DNA from 2 places in the Butyrivibrio sp. TB genome. Region 2 is predicted to be linked to the other one. Evidence: predicted binding sites of a transcription regulator. Region 2 holds the regulator's gene; the other holds the start of a gene.
The links. The regulator NrdR, encoded in region 2, represses ribonucleotide reductase genes. The targets are predictions, from matches to a motif close to CACAANATNTTGTG.
Positions count from the first base shown of each region.

Region 1: nrdD (anaerobic ribonucleoside-triphosphate reductase) is a predicted target of NrdR. The motif match lies at 1,427-1,440, and genes of this name have one in related genera.

Region 1 covers NZ_FOER01000018.1:65,391-69,818, reverse strand. Annotated here, with positions in the region: gene BMX21_RS12595 (SH3 domain-containing protein) at 1-77, shown strand, start outside; gene murI (glutamate racemase) at 493-1,314, shown strand; gene nrdD (anaerobic ribonucleoside-triphosphate reductase) at 1,648-3,873, shown strand; gene nrdG (anaerobic ribonucleoside-triphosphate reductase activating protein) at 4,182-4,428, shown strand, end outside.
Region 2 covers NZ_FOER01000003.1:108,248-112,675, reverse strand. Annotated here, with positions in the region: gene ftsZ (cell division protein FtsZ) at 1-1,159, shown strand, start outside; gene nrdR (transcriptional regulator NrdR) at 1,252-1,722, shown strand; gene BMX21_RS02860 (ABC transporter substrate-binding protein) at 1,853-3,439, shown strand; gene BMX21_RS02855 (ABC transporter permease) at 3,511-4,428, shown strand, end outside.

The DNA of each region.
Region 1 (4,428 bases), on a different contig from region 2:
AGAATGGCTGGGCCAAGGTTTACTACGAGGGCCAGTACTACTATTGTTCCAAGGATTATCTGTCAGAGACTAAGTAACTAAAGATTTGTGCTTGGATATACCGGCATCCCAAAAGCCTTTACAGGGGCGGGATGTATGTACAAGTGGGAAGTTTTTAATAATGTCAGAAAAATATTACACAGTAAGATACACAAAGAAAAAGGACAGAATCGTCAAAACTACAATAATAAATTAATCTTAACGTAAAACCGTTTTCTGGTGTATTTTGGAATATGCCCATATGCGCGGCTTTTTGAGTGCTTTTTGGTTAGGATTAATCAGAATAACATTTCAGCACTTTTATACATTGTCACTGATTGTGGAATAGAATATTATTAATGAGGACAGAAACGGAGGCAGCAGTTACTGCCTCTATTTCTATGCCAGAAGGCTTTAAATACAAGCATTTGTGACATTTCAAGCATGATTTCGCAGGCAAAGAAGAGTGATCGTATGAAGATAGGAATTTTTGATTCGGGTTTTGGAGGCCTTTCGGTATTACACGAGGCATACCATAGACTTGGCGCAACTGAATATCTTTTTTATGCAGATCTTGATCATGTTCCTTATGGTCTTAAGACTTCGGACCAGATCAAAGATTATGCAAGGCACATCACAAGATTCCTTATAGATAAGGGAGCAGATGCTATTGTCATAGCTTGTAATACTGCAACTGCCGTAGCTGTAGAGGATCTTAGAAGAGAGTTTTCTCTTCCTATTCTTGGTATGGAACCTGCTGTAAAACCTGCAGTGGAGGAGACTTCTTCCAAAAAGCGTATTCTTGTTATCGCTACTCCTGTGACTATAAGGGAGAAGAAGCTTTCACATCTTCTTGAGAGAGTTGATGAGGATCACAGAGTAGATCTTCTGGCTATGCCGCACCTTGTAACATTTGCAGAAAATGAGCAGTTTGAAGGTCCTGAAGTAGACGAGTATATCCACGAACAGTTTGCTTCTTTTGACTTGTCCAAATATCAGGCTCTTGTACTTGGGTGCACACATTTCAATTATTTCAAGCCTTCTTACAAGAAGGTTTTTGGTGACGATATCCATCTTATAGATGGTAATGTCGGTACTATAAGACATCTGGCCGATGTATGCGGCCTTGAATATAATGCCAGAGAGGCAGCCAGAGTTTCATTTTCAGATACGGATAGTATGCTTCATGATATAGAAACACAATATTTTGTGTCCGGTAATCCGATAACTGAAAAAAATCTACTAAATCATGTACTTCGCATGCATAATAGGCTGGAAGCGGTAAGAGACCTGTAAGGCAGATGCTTTTTATACATCAATCGTCTTAATTTTGTGCAATATTACACGGAATAAAGTTTCTCTAACCACTTGAAAATGCCCACATTTTGTATTAACATTTATGTGTAAACACAATATATAGTAATTAAGTATCAATTCACGATAGTTTTACTTATATATTTTCCAAAATTTTTCAAGTACAATTTATTTTTCCAAATAAATAAAATCTTAGATCTATGGTCTAAGTGATTATATCAGCATGAAGTGATCAGGCGGGTGTTTTGGAACCGTGATAGGGACTGGTTTGTCTTTTTTGCTGTGCATTAATAAAAAGGGACTAGGAGGGGCTCCATGAAAATCATTAAAAGAAGTGGCGAAGAGGTTATATTTGATGGTGGCAAGATAATTGCGGCTATTAAGAAGGCTAATCTCACTGTCACTGAGGATAAGCGTCTTTCTGATGAGGATATCATCCGCATTGAGAAAGAGGTTGAAGCTAAGTGCAATAATCTGACACGTGCAGCTAACGTTGAAGAGATCCAGGATCTTGTAGAGAACGCACTTATGGATGCCGGCAGCAATGATGTTGCACGTAAATACATAACATATCGTTATCAGCATGCTCTTATGCGTAAGTCCAATACAACTGATGATAAGATCATGTCACTTATCGAGTGCAATAACGAAGAGGTTAAGCAGGAGAATTCCAACAAGAATCCTACTGTTAACAGTGTTCAGCGTGACTATATGGCAGGCGAAGTAAGCCGCGATATCACAAGGCGTTTCCTTCTTCCTCCTGAAGTAGTCAAGGCTCATGAAGAGGGTATCATCCATTTCCATGATTCAGATTATTTTGCACAGCACATGCACAACTGCTGTCTGGTCAATCTTGAAGACATGTTGCAGAATGGTACCGTTATCTCTGAAACTCTTATCGAGCCTCCAAAGAGCTTCTCAACTGCATGTAATATCGCAACTCAGGCTATAGCCCAGATCGCAAGCTCCCAGTACGGTGGACAGTCGATCACACTTTCACATCTCGTGCCCTTCGTAGATGTAAGCCGTCAGAAATTCCGCAAGCAGGTTCGTATGGAACTTGAGCAGGCCGGTATTGAGGCTACAGACGAGAAGATTGACGAGATCGCTGAGATGCGTGTTCGTAAGGAGATCAAGGACGGTGTTCAGGAGATCCAGTATCAGGTTATCACTCTGATGACAACCAATGGTCAGGCTCCATTCATCACAGTATTCATGTATCTTGATGAGGTTCCGGAAGGACAGCTTCGTGACGACCTTGCAGCAGTTATCGAAGAGATGCTCAAACAGCGTATACAGGGAGTTAAGAACGAGAAGGGTGTTTATATCACTCCGGCTTTCCCTAAGCTTATATATGTTCTTGACGAAGATAATATAACTCCTGATTCCAAATACTGGCACATCACACAGCTTGCAGCCAAGTGCACAGCTAAGCGTATGGTACCTGATTATATATCCGCCAAGAAGATGCGTGAGTACAAAAACGGCGATGTATATCCTTGCATGGGATGCAGATCTTTCCTTACACCTGATACAGAGGGTCTTGGAGTAAATGGTGCCCACAAGTATTACGGACGTTTCAACCAGGGCGTTGTTACTTTAAATCTTGTTGATGTAGCCTGCTCTTCAGGCCGGGATGAGGATAAGTTCTGGAAGCTGATGGAAGAAAGAACTCAGCTGTGCTATGAAGCTCTTATGTGCAGACATAAAAGGCTCCTTGGAACTCCAAGTGATGTAGCTCCTATCCTCTGGCAGTTCGGCGCACTTGCAAGACTTAAAAAAGGCGAGACAATAGACAAGCTTCTTTTTGGTAACTACTCAACAATAAGCCTTGGCTATGCCGGTCTATATGAATGTACCAAGTTCATGAAGGGTGTATCTCATACAGATGCAGATGGCAAGGAGTTCGCGCTTAAGGTTATGCAGTTCCTCAATGATAAGTGCGCTAAGTGGAAAGAAGAGACCAATATCTCATTCTCACTTTATGGAACACCACTTGAATCAACAACTTATAAGTTTGCAAAGTGCCTCCAGAAGAGATTTGGAATGATCCCCGGAGTTACAGACAAGAACTATATTACCAACAGTTATCACGTACATGTAGCTGAGAAGATAGACGCCTTCTCTAAGCTCAAGTTCGAGTCAGAGTTCCAGGCATTATCACCCGGTGGAGCTATCAGCTATGTAGAAGTTCCTAATATGATGGATAACATCGATGCGGTTCTTTCTATCATGCAGTATATATACGAGAACATCATGTATGCAGAACTTAATACCAAGTCAGACTACTGTCAGTGCTGCGGTTATACCGGAGAGATCCAGATCGTCAATGACGAGGATGGTAAGCTTGTATGGGAGTGCCCTAACTGCGGCAACCGTAATCAGGACAAGATGAATGTTGCAAGACGTACCTGCGGCTACATCGGAACTCAGTACTGGAATCAGGGACGTACTCAGGAGATCAAGGAAAGAGTTCTGCATGTATCCAATGAAACATTAGTACCTGAAACAAAAGAGGCAGAAGAAACAGTTAACGTATAATAAGATCTTTGCAAAGATCTAAAAACTCTTTTTAAAAAAGAATACCCAAAACTGTGAATAAGTTATGATATTCACAGGTCAAAGGATTATTATCTCGTAACGAGTTGCGGTATACTCGGTATGGAAATAGTGGTATGGGGAGCATGAGGCCGGATTTAAGATCCGGCCTCATGTGCGTTAACAATAAAACTACGCGTAGCGTGAAGTTGAGTTTGAAAGTGTTCCACTTTCAAAACTAAATTGGTGCCTTTAGCTTCGCCAATTTGAACCATTAGTCACTCGCTTTGCTCGCGACATGAGGTTAAAATATGAACTACGGACAGATTATAAAAAATGATGTTGCCAATGGTATTGGATGCAGGACATCACTCTTTGTATCAGGATGTACTCATCACTGCAAAGGGTGCTTCAATGAGATGACCTGGGATTTTGAATACGGGCTTAAATTCACTAAGGATGTAGAAGATGACATCATAGAGTCCTTGAAGCCTGCATATATATCCGGTATCACGATCCTTGGCGGTGAACCTATGGAGATCAGGAATCAGGAGGTTC
Region 2 (4,428 bases):
GCAGGCTCTTCAATTATGTAAGGCACCAAAACTTCTGCAGATCGGAGAGAAGCTCACTAAAGGATTGGGAGCTGGTGCTAAACCTGAAGTTGGAGAGAAGGCTGCAGAAGAGAGCGTGGAGGATATCAACAGTGCTATCAAGGGCGCTGATATGGTATTCGTTACATGCGGAATGGGAGGCGGAACCGGAACAGGTGCTGCTCCTATAGTTGCTAAGGCAGCTAAAGATATGGGAATTCTTACGGTTGGTATTGTTACAAAGCCTTTCAGCTTTGAAGCACGTACCAGAATGCAGAATGCCCTTATGGGAATTGAAAATCTTAAGAATAACGTAGATACTCTTATTGTTATCCCGAATGATAAATTATTACAGATAGTAGACCGTCGTACATCTATGCCCGATGCTCTTAAGAAGGCTGACGAAGTCCTTCAGCAGGCTGTTCAGGGTATTACCGATCTTATCAATGTACCTGGTCTTATCAACCTTGACTTTGCTGACGTACAGACAGCTATGAAGGGCAAGGGTATCGCACATATCGGTATTGGTACAGGAACAGGCGATCACAAGGCTGCAGATGCTGTTAAGCTTGCTGTTGAAAGTCCTCTTCTTGATACTACTATTTCCGGTGCATCTGATGTTATCATCAATGTATCCGGTGATATCGGTCTTGCTGATGCATCTGATGCTGCAAGTTATGTTCAGGAACTTGCCGGTGAGAGAGCCAATATCATCTTTGGTGCTGTATATGATCAGTCTCAGTCTGATACATGCAACATCACAGTTATTGCTACAGGAATTGAAGATCGTGCTCAGACTATGAATATATCCAAAGCCGCTCCTGCAGAGAATAGACAGGCTGCTAATCAGGCATCTGTTCAGATGCAGGGTGCTGCGAGTGTGACTCCTAGACCACAGGTTTCACAGCCATTTGTAAGACCAATGCAGCCTGCATCTATACCTCAGCCAAGGCCTTTTGTTAATCCTCAGGCTATGGCACCTCAGGTACAGCCTGCTGTACAGCAGCCTACACCTGTTGAGCCTTCGGTTGAAGCAGAGGCACCTACAACATCAAGAACTTTTTTCCGCAGTGATAGCAGTGTAAGGTCTACTGTAGAACCTAAGTCGCTTAAAATTCCTGAGTTTTTACAGAAGAAATAAATATCAGCGAATCAGTTAACAATTTAAACGCTTCAGGTGCCTGCATCTGAAGCGTTTTTCGAAATTAATATCATCAAAGGGAGGACACTGTTATGAAATGCCCGTTTTGCGGTAAAGACGAAACCAGAGTAATCGATTCCCGTCCGGCTGACGACAACACATCTATAAGACGTAGACGTATTTGTGACTCCTGTGGCAAGCGTTTTACAACTTATGAAAAGGTTGAAACGATTCCAATTATCATTATTAAAAAAGACAATAACAGAGAACCATATGACAGATCTAAGATAGAAGCAGGTATTCTGAGGGCTTGTCATAAAAGACCTGTCAGTGCGGAGCAGATCACAAAGCTTGTGGACAGCGTAGAAGCAGAGATCTTCAACATGGAGAAGCGTGAGATCAAAAGCCGTGAGATTGGTGAACTTGTTATGAACAAGATGAAAGATCTTGAGCCTGTAGCTTATGTCAGATTTGCATCTGTATATCGTGAGTTCAAGGATATCAACACATTCATGGATGAGCTTAAGGATGTAATGAACAAAGAGGCCCCCGGTAAGGCTTGATAAACCTTGTATACATCTGTATAGATAAGCTTTATTGGTATTACAATGGCAACAAGATTGAGTTTAGGATTAGCACTAATACTATGATCAAAAGTATTAGTGAAGATATATGATTAAAAGGAGTGATATTATGAAAAAGAAAGTTTGGTCAGGTAACATGCTGCGAAGGGGAGTTGCAGCTGTTTGCACACTGACAATGGCAGCTGCTATGCTTGCAGGTTGCGCCAAGAAGGATGATGAGACAGGATCACAGAATGCTCAGGAATCACAGAATGCTCAGGAGGGCACGCAGGAGACCAGCAGCGTTGATTCTGATGAAGTGTTCACTGTAGGTATTCCTCAGGATCTTGACAGCCTTGATCCCCACATAGCACAGTCAGCAGGAACCAGAGAAGTACTGTTCAATATCTTTGAAGGCCTTGTTAAGCCTGATGAGAATGGTAATCTTAATCCTGCGATCGCATCAGGATATGATGTATCAGATGATGCAACAGAATATACATTTACAATCAGAGACAATGTCCTGTTTCATAATGGACAGACTCTTACTGCAGATGATGTAGTAGCATCACTACAGCGTTACAAGGATACAGGTGCTTCTGTATTCGAAATAGTTGATTCTATCGAGAAGGTTGATGATACTCATGTTAAGGTTACACTTACTAAGGCTAATTCTGAGTTCATCAGTTATTGTACAGTTGCTATCATGCCTGCAGACTGTGAAGATGTTGAGAACAATCCTATCGGAACAGGCCCTTACAAGTTCGTATCCCGTACAGCTCTTGAGAATCTTGTAGTTGAGAAGTTCGATGATTACTGGGATACTGACAATGCTGCGCATATCAAAAACGTAGAATTCAAGGTAGAAGCTAACCCTGACAATATTGTTACTGATCTTGAAGGCGGATCTATTGATATGTACGCTCGTATCACAAGTGATCAGGCAGATCAGCTTTTAGATGCATTCGATATCTATGAAGGTGAGATGAACCTGGTACAGGCACTCTATGTCAACAATGCTGTAGCACCTTTTGATAATGAGCTTGTACGTCAGGCTCTGTGCTATGCTATAGATCCTCAGGAGATCATGGACTTTGTATCAGGCGGCGCCGGTGTTGAGATAGGCTCTGCTATGTTCCCTTCCTTTGGAAAATATTTTGACGAGTCATTAAATGATACTTATAATCAGGATATAGACAAGGCCAAAGAGCTCCTTGCACAGGCAGGCTATCCTGATGGATTCACATTCACTATTAAGGTTCCTTCTAATTACACACCTCACATTGATACTGCAGAGGTAGTAGTAGAACAGCTCGAAGCTATAGGCGTAACAGCCAATATCAAGAAGGTAGAGTGGAATACTTGGCTTGAAGAAGTATATAATAACAAAGATTATGAAGCTACAATAGTTGGCTTTGATGCTTCTACTTTGAATGCTTCTGCACTTTTATACCGTTATACTTCAGATGCACACAACAATATGTTCAATTATGCCAATGCTGATTATGACAAGGCTTTTGCTGCAGCACAGGCAACAGTTGATGATGATGAGCAGGTCAAGTATTATAAAGAGTGTGAAAAGATTCTTTCCGAGACAGCGGCTGCTATTTACATTCAGGATCTTCCTGAGTTTGTAGCTCTTAGCAGTAAGTATACAGGTTATACTTTCTATCCGCTTTATGTACAGGATATAGCCAAGATAAAGCTTGCGGAATAATCTGAAAAATCCGACATTTAAAAGGGTCTGACTTTTTGGAAGTCGGGCCCTTTTTTAAGGAGAATCAACAAGTGAAATACATATTAAAGAAGGCCGGGATGATGATCCTTACTCTTTTTGTAGTATCCATTCTGGTGTTCCTTGCTTTTAACTTAATACCCGGAGATCCTGCAACGAGGATTTTGGGAACGGAGGCTACGCAGAATCAGCTTGCAATGTTAAGACAGGAGATGGGACTTAATGATCCTATATACGTAAGATATTTTAGGTGGGTCACTGGTTTCATTCAGGGAGATCTTGGTACCTCCTATTCATATGGATCAGTATCTGCGCTTATCATGGATAAGATACCGATTACAATATGGCTTGCGGTTATGGCATTTTTGCTCATGTTCTTTATATCAATTCCTCTGGGGATATTTACTGCAAGGCATGAGGGTAGTGTTATAGACAAGTTTGTGGTGGTGATGGATCAGATCATTATGGCTATACCGCCTTTTTTCTCAGGTATAATACTTACTCTTATATTCGGACTGTCATTAAAGCTCTTCGTACCGGGCGGCTTTATATCCTACAAGAAAGATTTCTGGGGGTTTATTGGATATCTGGTATTCCCTGCTATTGCAATAGCTCTCCCAAAGATCACTATGTGTGTCAAGCTCTTAAGAGGAAGCGTGATAGAAGAGATCTCCAAAGACTATACAAGGACAGCTTATAGTAGGGGCAATACTACAAGGGGGGTTCTGTACAGGCATGTTCTTAAGAATGCCATGATCCCTGTTATAACATTCATGGGAATGGCGCTTGCAGATATGGTGAGTGGCTCTATAGTGATAGAACAGGTGTTTAATATTCCCGGGATAGGGCGTATGCTCCTAAGCTCTATCAACAACCGTGATTATCCGGTGGTTGAGGCTATCATCATGGGCATAGCTATTTTGGTAATGGTTGTGAATCTTATCGTAGATATTATTTACAGACTGGTGGAT